Regions from separate parts of the Mycolicibacterium arabiense genome, predicted to be linked through region 2. Evidence: riboswitches for the same ligand, from Rfam matches in the RefSeq annotation. Region 2 holds a riboswitch; the other holds the start of a gene.
What was found. A riboswitch is a leader RNA that binds a small molecule or an ion and turns the genes downstream of it on or off. The one in region 2 is predicted to bind glycine.

Region 1: it holds a riboswitch for glycine, as region 2 does, so the genes downstream of both, gcvP (aminomethyl-transferring glycine dehydrogenase) here and G6N61_RS14480 (L-serine ammonia-lyase) in region 2, are expected to answer to the same signal.

What each region holds. Positions count from the first base shown of each region.
Region 1 covers NZ_AP022593.1:593,483-602,500, reverse strand. Annotated here, with positions in the region: gene G6N61_RS04565 (CDP-alcohol phosphatidyltransferase family protein) at 1-632, shown strand, start outside; gene G6N61_RS04560 (DUF881 domain-containing protein) at 637-1,545, shown strand; gene G6N61_RS04555 (small basic family protein) at 1,556-1,888, shown strand; gene G6N61_RS04550 (DUF881 domain-containing protein) at 2,025-2,765, shown strand; gene gcvH (glycine cleavage system protein GcvH) at 2,815-3,210, shown strand; gene garA (glycogen accumulation regulator GarA) at 3,383-3,814, shown strand; gene ftsR (transcriptional regulator FtsR) at 3,814-4,557, shown strand; gene G6N61_RS04530 (bifunctional nuclease family protein) at 4,605-5,099, shown strand; gene G6N61_RS04525 (MerR family transcriptional regulator) at 5,323-5,946, shown strand; glycine riboswitch at 6,018-6,115, shown strand; glycine riboswitch at 6,116-6,253, shown strand; gene gcvP (aminomethyl-transferring glycine dehydrogenase) at 6,346-9,018, shown strand, end outside.
Region 2 covers NZ_AP022593.1:2,671,662-2,680,679, forward strand. Annotated here, with positions in the region: gene G6N61_RS14460 (phosphoketolase family protein) at 1-563, shown strand, start outside; gene G6N61_RS14465 (alkaline phosphatase D family protein) at 624-2,174, opposite strand; gene G6N61_RS14470 (hypothetical protein) at 2,328-2,666, shown strand; gene G6N61_RS14475 (SEC-C domain-containing protein) at 2,963-3,310, shown strand; gene G6N61_RS14480 (L-serine ammonia-lyase) at 3,314-4,687, opposite strand; glycine riboswitch at 4,834-4,927, opposite strand; gene G6N61_RS14485 (hypothetical protein) at 5,061-5,282, shown strand; gene G6N61_RS14490 (serine/threonine-protein kinase) at 5,292-6,593, opposite strand; gene G6N61_RS14495 (septum formation family protein) at 6,879-7,349, opposite strand; gene G6N61_RS14500 (hypothetical protein) at 7,701-9,018, shown strand, end outside.

The DNA.
Region 1 (9,018 bases), 2.1 Mb from region 2:
GCGAAGCGACCGGGGGATCGAACGCCGCGGGCAGGAGCGCGAAGATAGGCGATCGCATCCTGACGATCCCGAACGTGCTCAGCGTCGTGCGCCTGATCCTCGTCCCGGTCTTCCTGTACCTGCTGCTGGTCGCGCACTCGTACGGGCCCGCGGTGGCGGTGCTGATGTTCAGCGGCGCCTCCGACTGGGCCGATGGCAAGATCGCGCGGCTCTACGACAACCAGTCCTCGCGGCTCGGGGAACTCCTCGACCCGGCGGTCGACCGGATCTACATGTTCGCCGTGCCGGTGGCCTTCGCGGCGGCGCACATCGTCCCGTGGTGGCTGGTGCTGGTGCTGATCGGTCGAGACGCCGTGTTGGCCACGACGCTGCCGATGCTGCGCACCCGCGGGCTGACCGCGCTGCCGGTGACCTACCTGGGCAAGGCCGCCACGTTCGCGCTGATGTCCGGCTTCCCGCTGATACTGCTCGGCCAGTGGGACGCGCTGTGGAGTCGCGTAGTGCTGGCCATTGGATGGGCGTTCGTGATCTGGGGGCTGGCGCTGTACCTGTGGTCGGGGGTGCTGTACCTGATCCAGGTCGGCATGGTGATGCGCCGGCTGCCGCGCCGTTCGGTGCCGGGGAAAGCCTGACCTGATGTCCGGCGACGAGCGTGCGCTCGGCGGCTTCAGTCGCGACGCCGGCCGCAATGCCCACGAGGCCGACGCCCCCACGCTGCTCCCGGTGCCGTCACTGCTGCGCTCACTGCTCTCCGACCATCTCGACCCGGGTTATGCCGCCGCAGCCGAGAAGTCGGGCGGCCGCCCTCGGCGCCGCGGCGTCGAGTGGGCCTGGCAGCTCACCGCCGGGTTGGCGGTCGCCGCCGTGCTCGCGACCGCCGCGGCACAGGCCAGGGCGGTGGCTCCGGCGACCCGCGAGACGCAGCACGTGCTGGCCGACGGCGTGCGGACCGCCCAGGAGTCGACGAACGCCGTCGCCGCCCAGCGCTCGTCGCTGGCCGCCCGGGTCGAGGACGAACGGCGCACCCGCCTCGAGGGTGACGAAGAGGGCCGGGTGCTGCTCGACCGCCTCGACGACGCCGAGTTCGCGGCCGCGGCCACGCCCGTACACGGGCCGGGGCTCACCGTCACCGCCACCGAACCGGGCACCTCGCTCGACCTCTCCGACGTGTCCAAGCAGCGCATCCCGGGCGGCAGGCAGGCGATCCTCGACCGGGACCTGCAGCTGGTGGTGAACTCGCTGTGGGCCAGCGGCGCGGAGGCGATCGCGGTCGGCGGGATCCGGATCGGGCCGAACGTGACGATTCGGCAGGCGGGCGGCGGCATCCTCGTCGACAATCAGCCGATCAGCAGCCCGTACGAGGTCGACGCCATCGGGCCGCCGAATGCAATGCAGGACGTCTTCGACCGCAGCCCCGGCCTGCAGCGCCTGCGGCTGCTGGAGGCGTCCTACGGGGTCGGCGTCAACGTGAGCGCCGCCGACGACCTGACGGTCGAGCCAGGCGCCGTGCGCGACCTCGGCTTCGCCAAACCGGTGGGCCAGTGATCGGAGTCGAATGATCGGAATCGCCGCACTCGTCGTCGGGATCGTGCTCGGGCTGGTGTTCCACCCGAGCGTGCCCGACGTCATCCAGCCCTACCTGCCGATCGCGGTGGTCGCGGCCCTCGACGCGGTGTTCGGCGGCCTGCGCGCGTACCTGGAGCGCATCTTCGACTCGAAGGTGTTCGTGATCTCGTTCGTGTTCAACGTCCTGGTCGCGGCGATCATCGTGTTCGTCGGCGACCAGCTCGGAGTGGGCACGCAGCTGTCGACGGCGATCATCGTCGTACTCGGCATCCGGATCTTCGGCAACGCCGCCGCGCTGCGGCGCAGGTTGTTCGGGGCGTGACGTGAGCGAGACCGGCGGGCAGGAGCGCAGCGACTCGGGGAGTCGACACGGCGGGCAGGAGCGCAGCGACTCGGGGAGTCGACACGGCGAGCACCACGGTCGCCACGAGCTCCCGCCGCACCACGCGTCCCGGCCGATCGGGGACCTGCAGTCAGCGGGTGTGGCAGGCGTGGTCCGGCGGGGGAGGTCGCAACTCCTGTTCGGGACGCTGGCGGTGCTGCTGTGCCTGCTGCTCGGCATCGCCATCGCCACGCAGGCCCACCAGACCGACTCGGGTGACTCGCTGGAGAACGCCAGGCCCGCCGATCTGCTGGTGCTGCTGGACTCGCTGCAGCAGCGCGAGGCCGCACTCAACACCGAGGTCGCCGATCTGCAGCGCACGCTGACGGCGCTGGAGACCTCCGGCAGCGACGACGCCGCCGCGATCGCCAACGCCCGCGACCGCCTGGCCGCGTTGTCGATCCTGATCGGTACCGTCGCCGCCACCGGGCCGGGCGTGATCCTGACCATCGAGGACGACGCGCCGGGGGTGTCGCCGGAGACGATGCTCGACGTCGTCAACGAGCTGCGCGCCGCGGGTGCCGAGGCGATGGAGATCAGCACGCCCGCGGGTACGCGGATCAGGGTGGGCGTGGACACCTGGGTGGTCGGCGTGCCGGGCGCGCTGGTGGTCGACGGCATCACGATCAATCCGCCGTATACGGTTCTCGCCATTGGCGATCCGGCCACGCTGGCGGCCGCGATGAACATCCCCGGCGGGGCGATGGACAGCGTCGAACGGGTCGGCGGCACAATGACCGTGCAGCAGACCGACACGGTCGACGTGACCGCCTTGCGGCAACCGAAACCCCGCCAATACGCTCAGCCGGTCAAGTGAGGCCCGACGGCCTCGCCGGTGACACCGAGCGACGAGAACAAGGAGCGCCGTGAGCGAGACCCCGTCCGACCTGTCCTACACCTCCGACCACGAGTGGGTCCGGCTCACCGGGGACGACACCGTACGGGTGGGCATCACCGACTACGCGCAGTCCGCGCTGGGCGACGTGGTGTTCGTCGACCTTCCCGCTGTCGGCGACGAGGTCACGGCGGGCAACGAGTTCGGCAACGTCGAGTCGACCAAGTCGCAATCGGAGCTCTATGCGCCCATCACCGCCAAAGTGGTTGCGGTGAACGAGGATCTGGCCGACTCGCCGGAACTGGTCAATTCCGACCCGTACGGCGGCGGTTGGCTCATCGACCTGCAGGTCGACCCGGACGCCATCGAGGAGGCCATGTCGGCTTTGCTCGACGCCGACGGGTACCGTGCCACTCTCGACGAATGAGGAATTCCGGCGGTGGTGGACCCACCGGGTTACGCCTCACGGTACGGTCGAGTACGTCCCATTACGGTCGCCCGCAGTACGGGGTGGCCAGGCAGACATCGCCACAGCAGCCAGTTAGGAGCAGCGCGTGACGGATAACAGCACCAGTTCGGGAGCCGACTCCAACGAGGAAATGACGGTCGAGACGACCTCGGTCTTCCGGGCCGACTTCCTCAACGAGTTGGACGCCCCGGCCTCGTCGGGCACCGAGGGTTCGGTCTCTGGGGTCGAGGGGTTGCCGACGGGCTCGGCGTTGCTGGTCGTCAAGCGCGGCCCGAATGCGGGATCGCGATTCCTGCTCGACCAGGCGACCACGTCGGCGGGCAGGCATCCCGACAGCGACATCTTCCTCGACGACGTGACGGTGAGCCGTAGGCACGCCGAGTTCCGTCTCGAGTCCGGCGAGTTCCAGGTCGTCGACGTCGGCAGCCTCAACGGCACCTACGTCAACCGCGAGCCCGTCGACTCGGCGGTGCTCTCCAACGGCGACGAGGTGCAGATCGGCAAGTTCCGGTTGGTCTTCTTGACCGGGCCCAAGAGCGACGACGGCAGCTCGAGCGGCTAGTGACCGCCCCCGACACCCCTGCGTTCGCCGGGATGTCGATCGGGGCGGTCCTCGACCTGCTGCGACCCGACTTCCCGGACGTGACCATCTCCAAGATCCGGTTCTTGGAGGCCGAAGGGTTGGTCACGCCGGAACGCACTCCGTCGGGGTATCGGCGCTTCACCGCCTATGACTGCGCACGGCTGCGCTTCGTGCTGACCGCTCAGCGCGATCACTATCTGCCGCTGAAGGTCATCAAGGCGCAACTCGACGAGCAACCCGACGGCGAACTGCCCACGGTGGGTTCGGCTTACGCCGCGCCCCGCCTGGTTCCCGTGTCGGACGCCGGCGCCGACGGGGTGGGCGCCGACGCGGCGTCGGTCGCGCGCACGCCCGCCCGACTCAGCCGCGAGGACCTGCTCGCGCGGTCCGGCGTCGACGAAGCCCTGCTCGGGTCGCTGGTGAAGGCAGGCGTCATCAAGCCGGGTGCGGCGGGGTTCTTCGACGAGTACGCGGTCGTGACGGCCCAGTGCGCCAAGGCGCTCGCCGAGTACGGCGTGGAGCCGCGGCACCTGCGCGCGTTCCGGTCGGCGGCCGACCGGCAGTCGGACCTGATCGCACAGATTGCGGGACCGGTGGACAAGGCCCGCCGGGAGGGTGCACGAGACCGGGCGGACGATCTGGCGCGTGAGGTGGCTGCTCTGGCGATCACGTTGCACACCTCGCTGATCAAGTCCGCCGTGCGCGACGTTCTGGATCGCTGAGGACTAGACTCGGATCGACGATCTGAGGGTGCGGAGGGCAGGCACAGATGGGCGAGGTTCGCGTAGTCGGCATTCGCATCGAACAGCCGCAGAACCAACCGGTCCTGTTGCTGCGCGAGTCGAATGGCGACCGTTATCTACCGATCTGGATCGGTCAGACCGAGGCCACGGCCATCGCGCTGGAACAGCAGGGCGTGGAACCCGCGCGGCCGCTGACCCACGATCTGATCCGCGATCTGATCACCGCGCTGGGGCATTCGCTCAAGGAGGTGCGGATCGTCGACCTCCAGGAGGGGACGTTCTACGCCGACCTCGTCTTCGACCGCGACATCACGGTCTCGGCGCGGCCGTCGGACTCGGTGGCGATCGCGCTTCGCGTCGGCGTGCCGATCTACGTCGAGGAGGCGGTGCTGGCCGAGGCCGGCCTGCTGATCCCCGACGAGGACGACGAAGAGGGCACCGGCGCCGTCCGCGAGGACGAGGTGGAGAAGTTCAAGGAGTTCCTGGATTCGGTGTCACCCGACGACTTCAAGGCCACCTGACGGCCGTTGGTCACGGATGCGTCTCATCTGGCCGACGAGCTTCGACACGCGGCGCATGTTTCCAGAATCCGCGTGCCGGGCAGCCATACTCGGATCAGACTTCAGTCATTCAAGGGCCCGGCCGGGAGCGTATGCTCGACACACTCGAGCTTGAGCAACCGTGCTGCGTCGGAGTTCCGGCTGCGGCGCACGAAGCGGGTTCGATTCGGCGAGAGGATGGGCAGTGGGCGACACGCCACGTCAAGGAGAGTTGGATTCGACTTCCGATGGCGCGCACACGCAGGCCCCACCGGCCGTCGTGAACGAATACGTGCAGGGTCGCCTCTTCCCGGATGACTCAGTGCCCGACGAACTCGTCGGCTACCGCGGGCCCAGCGCATGCCAGATCGCCGGCATCACCTACCGCCAGCTGGACTACTGGGCACGGACGTCGCTGGTGGTGCCGTCGATCCGCAGCGCGGCCGGATCCGGCAGCCAGCGTCTGTACTCGTTCAAGGACATCCTGGTCCTCAAGATCGTGAAGCGACTGCTCGACACCGGCATCTCGCTGCACAACATTCGCGTCGCGGTCGACCACCTGCGTCAGCGCGGCGTGCAGGACCTCGCCAACATCACGCTGTTCTCCGATGGCACCACCGTCTACGAGTGCACGTCGGCCGAAGAGGTCGTCGACCTCCTGCAGGGCGGCCAAGGCGTGTTCGGCATCGCCGTCTCGGGCGCCATGCGCGAGCTGACCGGTGCGATCGCGGACTTCCCCGGCGAGCGTGCCGACGGCGGCGAGTCGATCGCCGCACCCGAGGACGAACTGGCCTCGCGCCGCAAGAGCCGCGACCGCAAGATCGGCTGACTGACGCCGCCGCGGTTCACGGCCGCCGCGGACGCGGCTGACCCAACCGTTCGGTAGACTCGACCTGCATCGTCCCCCTTGCGGGAGAGTTCCGTCGTCGCCAGCGACGGGCGCCGAAGGAGCAATACCTCTCCATCAACCTCTCAGGCACAAGGACCGCTTGGGGCCCCGATGCCTCTGGAAAGTGGTGCGTCGGCACGTCCGGCACACCCGCCCATGGGGAAAGGCGCCACGACACCGAGGCAGAGACGCCTCAGACGCCGAATCTCTCAGGCGCCCGCTACGGGTCGACGACAGAGGGGGAGGACCGCGAGCGGTTCTGGGTAGCGTCCTGCGCCCCCGTGTCGAAATGAGGCCCACGTGTCCGGTAGCCATCCCCATCCCTCGAACGAGCACCACGTGCCCCGGTTCGCCGACCGTCACATCGGTCCCGACGCCGACGCGGTCGCGACCATGCTCGACGTCATCGGGGTCGAGTCGCTCAGCGAACTCGCCGAGAAGGCACTGCCCGCAGGCATTCTCGACGCGCTGACCACCGAGGGCCTCGCACCCGGCCTCGACGACCTGCCCGCCCCCGCGACCGAGGAGCAGGCGCTGGCCGAACTTCGCGAGCGCGCGGAGTCGAACACCGTCGCGGTGTCGATGATCGGGCAGGGCTACTTCGACACGCTGACCCCGGCCGTGCTGCGCCGCAACATCCTAGAGAACCCCGCCTGGTACACCGCGTACACGCCGTACCAGCCCGAGATCAGCCAGGGCCGGCTCGAGGCGCTGCTCAACTTCCAGACCATGGTCGAGGACCTGACCGGCCTCGAGGTCGCCAACGCGTCGATGCTCGACGAGGCCACCGCGGCCGCCGAGGCGATGACGCTCATGCAGCGCGCGGTGAAGCGGTCGGTCAACCGCCTCGCCGTCGACTCCGACGTCTACCCGCAGACCGCGGCCGTGATCGAGACGCGGGCCAAGCCGCTGGGCATCGAGGTCGTCACCACCGATCTGCGCAACGGCCTGCCGGAGGGCGACTTCTTCGGCGTGATCGTCCAGTCGCCAGGTGCCAGTGGTTGCGTGACCGACTGGAGCGGGCTCATCGAGCAGGCCCACGAGCGCGGCGCGCTGGTGGCCGTCGGCGCGGACCTGCTGGCGATGACGCTGCTCACCCCGCCCGGTGACATCGGCGCCGACGTCGCGTTCGGCACCACCCAGCGCTTCGGCGTTCCGATGGGCTTCGGCGGCCCGCACGCCGGTTACCTCGCGGTGCACACCAAGCACGCCCGCCAGCTGCCCGGTCGCCTCGTCGGCGTCTCCGTCGACGCCGACGGCTCACCCGCCTACCGCCTGGCTCTGCAGACCCGTGAGCAGCACATCCGCCGCGACAAGGCCACCAGCAACATCTGCACCGCCCAGGTGCTCCTGGCCGTCATGGCCGCGATGTACGCCAGCTACCACGGCTCCGACGGGCTGACCGCGATCGCACACCGCGTGCACGGCCACGCACTGGGCATCGCGACGGGGCTCGAGACGGCGGGCGTGGAGGTCGTGCACGACGCGTTCTTCGACACCGTGCTGGCCCGTGTGCCCGGCCGCGGCGAGCAGGTGCGCGCCGCAGCCAAGGAGCGCGGCATCAACGTGTGGCTGGTCGACGCCGACCACGTCTCCGTGTCGTGTGACGAGGCCACCACCGCCCTGCACGTCGAGCACGTCCTCGAGGCGTTCGGCGCCACTCGCGGCGGCCAGCACTGGCGTGGGCCTGCGGTGCACACCCGCTCGTCGGAGTTCCTGACCCACCCCGCGTTCACCCGGTACCGCACGGAGACCGAGATGATGCGGTACCTGCGGTCGCTGTCGGACAAGGACATCGCGTTGGACCGCAGCATGATCCCGCTGGGCTCGTGCACGATGAAGCTCAACGCGGCAGCGGAGATGGAGCCCATCACGTGGCCCGAGTTCGCCCGTCAGCACCCGTTCGCGCCGGCCTCGGACACCCCGGGCCTGCGCTCGATGATCGCCGAACTCGAGACGTGGCTGACCAAGCTGACCGGCTATGACTCGGTGTCGCTGCAACCCAACGCCGGGTCCCAGGGCGAGTACGCCGGCCTGCTGGCCATCCAGGCCTATCACCTCAGCCGGGGTGACGAGCAGCGCAACATCTGCCTGATCCCGTCGAGCGCCCACGGCACCAACGCGGCGTCGGCGGCGCTGGCGGGGATGCGGGTCGTGGTCGTCGCGTGCCGGGAGAACGGCGACGTGGACCTCGACGACCTGCGCGCCAAGATCGCCGAGCACGCGGATGCGATTGCGGCGCTGATGATCACGTACCCGTCGACCCACGGCGTGTTCGAGCAGGACGTCGAGGCGATCTGCGCCGCGGTGCACGACGTGGGCGGCCAGGTGTACGTCGACGGCGCCAACCTCAATGCGCTGGTCGGTCTGGCCCGGCCCGGCAAGTTCGGTGGCGACGTCAGCCACCTCAACCTGCACAAGACGTTCTGCATCCCGCACGGCGGCGGAGGCCCCGGTGTCGGCCCGGTCGCCGTCCGCTCGCACCTGACCCCGTTCCTGCCGGGCCACCCGCTGGCCGGGGAGCTCTCCGACACGTACACCGTCTCGGCGGCACCGTACGGGTCGGCGTCGATCCTGCCGATCACGTGGATGTACATCCGCATGATGGGTGCCCCGGGCCTGCGGGCGGCGACGCTGACGGCGATCGCGTCGGCCAACTACGTCGCGCGGCGCCTCGACGAGTACTACCCGGTGCTCTACACGGGCGAGAAGGGCATGGTCGCCCACGAGTGCATCCTCGACCTGCGCGGCATCACGAAGAACACCGGCGTGACGGTCGACGACGTGGCGAAGCGCCTGGCCGACTACGGGTTCCACGCTCCGACGATGAGCTTCCCGGTGGCGGGCACGTTGATGGTCGAGCCCACCGAGAGTGAGAGTCTCAACGAGGTCAACGCGTTCTGCGAGGCGATGATCGCGATCCGCGCCGAGATCGACCAGGTGGGTTCGGGAACCTGGCCGGTCGACGACAACCCGCTGCGCGGCGCCCCGCACACCGCGGAGAGCCTGCTC
Region 2 (9,018 bases):
ACGTGGTGGTCGCCACGTGCGGTGACATACCCACCCTCGAAGGTCTGGCTGCCGTTGACATCCTGCGAAAGCAGTTGCCGGAGCTGAAGATCCGCTTCGTCAACGTCGTGGACCTGATGCGCCTGCAGGACGAGAAGGAACACCCGCACGGCCTGACCAACCGCGAGTTCGACATGATCTTCACCCGCGACCGGCCGGTCATCTTCGCCTACCACGGCTACCCGTGGCTGATCCACCGCCTGACCTACCGCCGCGCCGTGAACGAGAACATCCACGTCCGCGGCTACAAGGAGGAGGGCACCACGACGACGCCGTTCGACATGGTGATGCTCAACGACCTGGACCGCTACCACCTGGTGATGGACGTCATCGACCGCGTGCCGTCCCTGGGCTCGCGCTACGCCACGCTGCGCCAGCAGATGGTCGACAAGCGCCTGGCCGCACGCCAATACACCCGTGCCCACGGCGAGGACATCCCCGAGGTTCGGGACTGGGCGTGGCCGTCGTCGCACGACCAGTCCTTCGCGGCCGACGCCGCCTCGACGGGTGGGGACAACGAGTAGCTCGCGCCGAACTTTCGCCGAACTGGAGAGTCACGTCGTGATTGCGGCCGATCGGCGACGCTACGCTCCAGTTCGGTGGAGGGCGGGGTCGCGATCGGCGATCACGAACGACGCGCCGGTCGCGATCGGCGCACCGGGCCGCGACACGAAGGGCACCGTGCGGAAGTCGGCTTCGATCGCGTCGGGCGTGATTCGGGTGCGCACGTAACCGCGGCGATCCGAGAAGTACCGGATGTGCGGGTTCTCGGGTAGCACCGCCTCGACGTCGGGCCTGGTGTCCGAGCCGTCGCCGCCCGAGGTGATCGAGCTGGTCACCAGTTCGGTCGCCACCGTTCGCGACGACGGGTCGCCCGCCCGCTCGCGGATCTCGGCGGCCCAGTGCGCGTGGACGTCGCCGGTGAGCACGACGGCGTTGCGCACGGGCGAGCCGACGATGCCCGCGACGATGCGATCCCGATTGACGGTGTAGCCGTCCCACGCGTCGGGGTTGTAGCCGCGGCCCTCCCCTGCCACCAGGTCGACCTCGCCGAAGAACACCTGCTGGCCGAGGACGTCCCACCGCGCCCGTGAGCGAGCGAACCCGTCGAGCAGCCAGCGCTCCTGCTCGGCGCCGGTCAAAGTGGCTGCGGGCGAATGCCGTTCGGGGCAGTCCGATCGATAGACGTCACCGCAGGGTTGATCCGTGCGGTACTGCCTCGTGTCGAGCATGTGGAACGACGCCAGCGCACCCCAGTCGACCCGCCGGTGCAGAGCCATGTCGATGCCACGGGGCCGCGCCGACGGTCGCAGCGGCATGTTCTCGTAGTACGCCCGAAGGGCTGCAGCGCGGCGGCCGAGGAAACTGGGATCCGGCTCGTCGGGCACTCCGTCGGCCCAGTTGTTGGCGACCTCGTGATCGTCGAACACCACCAGCCACGGCGCGGCGGCGTGTGCCGCCTGCAAGTCCGGGTCCGTCTTGTACTGGGCGTAGCGCTGCCGGTAGCCCGCCAGCGTCACCGTCTCGGGTCCGACGTGGTCGCGCACCCGCTCGGTGCTGCGGCCGGCGGCGTACTCGTACTGGTAATCCCCAAGATGCAGGACGAGGTCCGGCTGCTCGTCGGCGAGGTGGCGGTACGCCGTGAACCAGCCCTGCTCGTAGTGCGAACACGACGCGAAGCACATCCTGAACGGCTGCAGCGAGCCCGGTTCCGGGGAAGTGCGGGTGCGCCCGGGCGGAGACACGTGGCCCGACGTGCGGAACCGGTAGAAGTACTCGGCGCCCGGCCGCAGCCCGCTCAGCTCGACGTGCACGCTGTGCGCCGACTCGGGCAGGGCCGTCGTCACACCGCGTCGCACCACTGCGCTGAACGACTCGTCGGTCGCCACCTCCCATTCGACGTCCGCCGCGCGGGCGGGCATGCCGCCGAAGCCGTCCTCGGCCAACGGGTTCGGCGCCAGCCGCGTCCACAGCACTACGCCGTCGGGCGCGGGTTCACCGGACGCGACGCCCAGAGTGAATGGGTCGCCAGCCAGAGGTCCGGCTCGCCGGCGATCGGTGAACCCGACGACGGGCAGTGCGGCGAACACGGCACCCGCCTTGAGCACGCTGCGCCGGTTCGGCGTGATGGGCACGGCGCAGTGTCTGCCGGGCGACTGTCGCAGCGGTTACGCGCAGGCGTACGGCGTCCGCCCATGGTCTTACGATCGCGGCACGCGTGCCGCAAGGGTTGACACTTCGGCGCCGAAACGTCTCGCTACACTCGGCAGCGCGAAGGGTGGTGCTCAATGGCGACGACGACGTCACCGCAGGTAGGCAAGGCAGCGAATGCGCTCTGGTATGCGCTTGCGGCGCTGGCAGTGATCGCGCTGGCCGGGTTCATCGTGCTGGCCGTTCTTATCGTCAAGGGCAACGGCGTCGACCGGATCCCCGCGCAGCCCACCACGCCGTCACCGACACTGCAGCAACCGCCTCCGCCGATGGGGCCGGGCATGGCACCGCCGGCAGGCGGCGCGCCCGCACCCGGCGCCGTCCCCGCACCCGGTCAGGCTCCCGGGATTGCACCCGGGCCCGCGCCGAGGCAGCCGGCCACGGCGCCGACCCCCGCACCGGCCCCGCCGGGCTGACGCGGGAGAATTTGCTAACTTTTGACGTCCACGTCGGTTTTCCCGGTCTATGCTGGTCCACGGGGAAAACATCGCTCGACGTCTGGGGGGACTGTCATGTTGTCCACGCTGTTCACGCACACCACCACCATGGTCGCCCACCGCCTCCGACCGCACCAGGCGGTGACGCAGCAAGACGATGATGGAGCTTGCCCGATCTGCGATCATCCGTTCCGATACATGCGGCACGCATGCATCGGTCCCGTCGTCATGGACGTCAGGTAAACCGCCTCGGTCTCGACGGCGTCTTTTACCGGATGCCGGCGCGCGACCTGTTCCAGCTCAAATCGGCCCTGCGCACCGTCGACTCCGCCGAGTCGGTCGAGGTCCTGGCGGAGACCGTCGAACCGGTGTCCGCCCCACTCGCGAGGTGGCTTCGCGGGCAGTCCGCTGAGCCGCCGGTGGTCGCCACCGCTCTCTCCGCCATCGTCGGTGTGCTGCTGACGATCTGGATCCTGTCCGAGGAACCCGCCACACCGGGCAGGCTCGACGACGTCATCGACAAGGCCCTCGCCGGTCGGCTCGACGAGATGCCGATACCGCGGCGCGGTGCATGCTTCTGCGGGAGCGGCAAGAAGTACAAGAGCTGCCACGGACGCGGGTAGGGCTCAGCACTCCACGACGTTGACGGCGACGGCCAATCCGCCCGCGGACGTCTCCTTGTACTTGGAACTCATGTCCCGGCCGGTGGCCCGCATGGTCTCGATCACCTCGTCGAGGCTCACCCGGTGGGTTCCGTCGCCGCGCATCGCCATCCGTGCCGCGTTGATGGCCTTGCCCGCCGAGATCGCGTTGCGTTCGATGCAGGGGATCTGCACCAGCCCGGCGATCGGATCACACGTGAGACCAAGGCTGTGTTCCATCGCTATCTCCGCGGCGTTCTCAACCTGAGCCGGTGTGCCACCCAGGATTTCGGTGAGGCCGCCCGCCGCCATCGACGCCGCGGAGCCCACCTCGCCCTGACACCCGACCTCCGCGCCGGAGATCGATGCGAGTTCCTTGTAGAGCGACCCGATCGCCCCCGCGGTCAGCAGGAAGCGAACGGCGGTGTCGTCGGGGTCGGCCCGCCCTGCCGGGCAGTAGTGCACGGCATAGTGCAGGACCGCAGGGATGATGCCCGCCGCACCGTTGGTGGGCGCCGTGACGACGCGTCCGCCCGCGGCGTTCTCCTCGTTGACCGCGAGCGCTACCAGGTTCACCCAATCCTCGGCAAAGACGGGATCGCGTTCCGGATCCTCGGCCGCCAGCCGCTCGTGCCAGGCCCGCGCCCTCCGGCGGACCTGAAGCCCGCCGGGTAGGTAGCCGTCCTGGGCGATGCCGCGCTCGAAGCACTGCGCCATGACGTCGCGGATGTGCAGTAGACGCGCACGCACCTCGGGCATCGGTCGCAGGGCTTGCTCGTGCTCGGCCATGACCGAGCAGATCGACGTGTCGCGGCGGGTCGCCAGGTCGAGGAGTTCGCGCGCCGATCCGAAGACGACGCCCTTGGCCTGCCCCGGGTCGGGGGCGGCCTCTTCCTCGGCGACCACGAACCCCCCGCCGACCGAGAAGTACGTCTTGGCGGCGAGCACGTCGGCGTCCTCGCCGAGAGCGGTGAGCGTGATGGCGTTGGGGTGCCGGTCGAGGACGATCTGCGGTGAGAGCGCGATGTCGGCCTCGCGGAATGGAACCTCGACCTGCCCGCCGAGGCGGACCAGACCCGTCTCGCGCATCCGCTGCAGCCGCGCTGCCATGTCGTCGGCATCGATCCGATCGGGATGCAGGCCCTCCAGCCCCACCAGCACCGCGGACATCGTGCCGTGGCCTGCGCCGGTGGCGGCGAGCGAGCCGAACAGCTCCACCCGCAGGTCACGGACTGCGGCGAGCACGCCGTCGTCGGAGAGGCCTTCGACGAAGCGTGCGGCGGCGCGCATCGGCCCCACGGTGTGGGAACTCGACGGCCCGATGCCGACGGTGAAGAGATCGAACACGCTGATGGTCACGAGGCACTCCGGTTTCGTCGCGCCCAGGAGGGCATCGAATACGGCACCTCCCCGCTCTGTCCTGGCACCTGAGAGTTTGGGCGCCGCAACGCCTTTCACCTTCGGTAAGCGACGGCTGCAGTGCGGTCGCTGTTCTCCAGAGTCGCCTCGACGCGGCGGTGCTTGGGCCTGAGAGATTCCTGGGGAGGACATTGCTCCTACGGCGCCTCCGGTTGAGGAGGTTTCTCCCGCCACGCGTCTACGGCATGTTCAGTTGTTCACCGAGGGTACCGCCGGAAGCACCGCGGCGTCGGGCAACGACGATGCCGGAACACGACCGCCGTGCCGGGTGTTGATCATGGGCACAGGCGTGACCGAACGAAGGGAGTGACCGGTGAACGTGAAGAAGCTCGCAGCCACGGCGGCGATCTCCGCGGCCATGGGACTGGGTGCGATGGCGGCGGGTGCGCCCGCCCAGGCCGACCCCGATCACTGGGATCCCAAGCTGCCGCCGGGACAGGTCGGCCAGTGGCTGGGCGTGCCTCCCGGTCAGATCGGCCACGTCGTGGGCGTACCGCCCGGCCACTGGGACAAGCCGTGGAAGTGGATCCGCTAGACCGCTGAGCTACTTCGGCTTCTTGGTGCCGTTGCCGTTGCCCTTGCCGTTTCCGTTGTTGCCGCCGCGCTCCTTCTGCTGCGTGGCCTGCTCGATGACGGGAGCGGGCGCGGGGGCCTGCGGCTCGACGACCGGGGCGGGTGCCAGTTGAGTGACGGTCAGCGGAGCAGGCGGCGGCGGTGCGGGGGGCGGCGCGGCGGGCGTGCTGATGCTGACCGGCTCGGTGTCGCTCGGTGTCGACGTCGGCGACCGATCGAGGCCAAACACCACTACCAGCGCTGCCATCGAACACAGGACTGCCGATGCCACGGCGACGGCCCGGCCCCTGCCTGCCCTGTGCCCGTCGTCGACGGCACTCGTGGACACGGCCGGGAACGTGTCGGTGGGCGCGTCGAACACCCTGGTGATCGGCCGCGAAGTCGAGCCCGTCGACGGTGCGGACACCGGTGGCTGACTCACGGGAGCTGCGAACGCGACGGGCCGGGCGGGGGTGAACCGGCGGGCCGCTCCCCCGGTGAGTGCGTCGCGCATGTCGTCGGCAGTGGCGAACCGGCGCTGCGGGTCGCGCGACATCGCCCGTTCGATCACGGCGGCGAGGTCGGGGTCCACGTCGGGGCGCAGCGTGGTCAAGGGCACCGGATCCTCCTCGAGGATCGCCCGGGCCAACGGCATGATCTCGTCCTGCTGGAACGGCTTCTCGCCGGTCAGCGCCTCGTAACCGACCACGCCGACGGCGTAGAGGTCGTCGGCGATGGACGCCGGCTTGCTCGCGATCCGCTCGGGACTCAGGTAGGCCAGCGTGCCGACGATCTGACCGGTCGTCGTGTGGGCCCCGCCGGGGGTCTTCGCGATGCCGAAGTCGGCGAGCTTGACCCCGCCGGACGACGTCAGCAGGACGTTGCCCGGCTTGACGTCGCGATGCAGCATGCCCGCCGCGTGTGCCGCCGACAGCGCGGACAACACGCTGCACAGCACCTCGCGCACCTCGGCCGACGACAGCTGGCCCAGCTCGATTCGGTCGCCCAGCGTCTCGCCGGGCAACCGCTCCATCACGATGAACGGTGACTCGTCGTCGTCGCCGAAGTCGAAGATCGAGACGATGTCGGGATGGTTGAGCGCGGCAGCCGAGCGCGCTTCGACGGTGAACCGTTCGCGGGTCTCGGGCTGCGAACTCAAGCCCGGGTAGAGCAGCTTCACTGCGACGGCCCGGTCCAGACGCGTGTCCCAGCCGTCACGGACCTCGGCCATTCCCCCGAACCCGAGGATGTCGCGGAGTTCGTATCGGCCGCCCAACAGGCCGGGACCGTCCATGGTCGGGAGGCTATCCCCGTTGACCCATGCGTAAACGTCGCCACGCGGGCGGATCCGGTCGGTTCTGAAGAAAATGTGAACGCGGCCGTCAGGTTTTTGGCGATCCCGAACGATTGCCGATACTTGAGACGAAGCCCCGCCGCTCTCGTATCGCGCTTCTGTCTGAACGCAAGCGCGACGGGGCTTCGCTGGACCTGCTCTTCGATGTGCGTCGACAAGCAGCGCGGCCCACTGGAGCGGTATCCGATATGGCCCGATCGAAACAATTAGTTGGCACATTTGCCGTCACGGCTGACGGATGGAGCCCCGCCTAGGCGGATCGAAGGTGACGATGCAGGTCACTGATCGATCTCCGATGTCCCACGAGGCCTGATCCGGGGATCGTCTGACGGTGTCGATGGACGGGTCGTTCGCCGCGGCGGACGAGTACTCCGCGAGAGCCGCCCTGCTGCACCTGTCCTGATACTCCTGGATGCGGGCGTCGCCCGGAAACGGCCCGTCCGGCAGCGCGAACACGGCGTAGACCTCGGCAGCGTGTGGCTCCGTGCAGTCGACCAGCGTCACGGCCGTCGCGGACGGCGAGATCTCCTCGATGCAGTCGCCGGCCCGGAAGTATGACGCCACCGATCGTCCCTCCTGTTCCGGAGGTGCCGTCGCGGTCGAGCTGGCCTCGTTGGTGGGCAGCCGGCCCATGCACCCCGATAGTGCGCCGACCGTCGCCATGACACACGCCGTTACCGCCATCGAGTGCTTCACCAGCGCGTCTCCTTCGGACAGCAATCGTCGCCTCCCGGCGAGTATGGACGACGGTCTGAGAGGGCGACCCGTTTCGCTCGAAACGCTCACGATTGCCTTTGCTCGCGGCAAACGATGTCGCGTCGTCATGATCGGGCGCGCGGTCGTTGCGCCGTTGCCGACCCGACGTCATCGACGCAGGTGGAGCGCCATCGTTCTGGTGCACAAGATCGTTACGCCCTGCCACGCGATCGTCCGTCCGCTCGCGGCTCGGATCGTTTGCGGAAAGCCAGGTCGTCGGGGTTAGACTTCGTCCGAACTACAGGGGACGCGGACAGTCGTGGCGATCCGCGGGGGGCGAAGGGAACGACCATGGGCCGGCACAGCGCGTCGATCATCGGGACGCACCAACGGGATTCGCGACCATTGGCGTCGAGTGCGGCATCGTTCGTCGGTCGCGTCGGCGCACTCGCGCTGGCGTTGGGCATCGGAGCGGCGGTGGCCGGTGGCGCGGGCGTGGCCCACGCGGAGGGTCCGGACGCCTCGAGCGATTCGACCGGACAGTCCTCGCCGGACACGTCGACGGGCTCGACCGGGGCGACCGCAGGTACGGCCGAGACGTCGACCGACACCGGAGCGACCGACACCGACACCCCGTCGACCGATGAGACTTCGACGGACGACGAGACCGACCCGCCGTCGAACGTCCCGACGATGCAGCTGGGCAACGGCCGCGACGCGGATCGGCCCGTCGAAGACGAGCCGAAGACGCTGCCCGAGTTGGTCGTGGGCATCCCGGAGAAGGTCGTGTCGGCCCTTGCGCCCAAAGGGCCGGGCGGTTCCGACTCGAATTCGCCCGCCAATCGTGGCGGCACCAAGCCCGCCGAAGCCCCGAGAATCGTCGCTACCCACGGGGCCGCCGTGAAGGACGTCGTCGACGAGTCCGACGCGACGGTGCCCAAGGCCATCGTGACGACTGTCGTCGCAACGGGTGGCACACTGCCCGCCGCAGCACCGGTGTCCACGAATGTCGTTGCGATTTCCCCGGTTTCGCCGACTCAGGCCAAGCCGGCCCCGGCCAACCCGATCGCAATGGTCGTCGGCCACGTCTTGTCCGCCCTCGGCATCTCACCGACTGCGGGCACCGGCGACGCACCCGTCGCACCGTTCCCGATCGTGCAGGCGGCACTGCAGCTGGTCCACCGGGAGATCGAACGCTTCATCTGGGGTGTCACCCACATCTTCCCGCAGGGGCCGTCCGTCACGATCCCGACCAACGCGGTGCCGTCGACGGCCGTCGGCGTGCCCAGCCCCACCGACGACGTGGCGACGCCGTACGGCGACATCGGCAAGTGGATGCTGGAACCGAACGGTCAGATCGCGGACTACGGCGGACTGCCGTACGGCGGTAGGACCGTCCTCGAGCCGGTCAACGTCATCATCGTGGACCCGACGTCGTCGTCCGCGGCCGAATCCACCGCGAAGCTCAACTGCGCCATGTTCTGGTCGGGGTTCCCGGGCCAGCCCTTCCACAGCACCGGCTTCCGCGGCGCGATCGACGACATCCTCTACGGGCAGCAGCCCACCGGACCGCTGCTGGGGTTCTCCGACAACTTCTTCCTGTTCCCCAACAACCACGGCCGCATCTTCGGGCCCGACCCGGTGGAGACGGCCGAGGGGTACGTCTGGA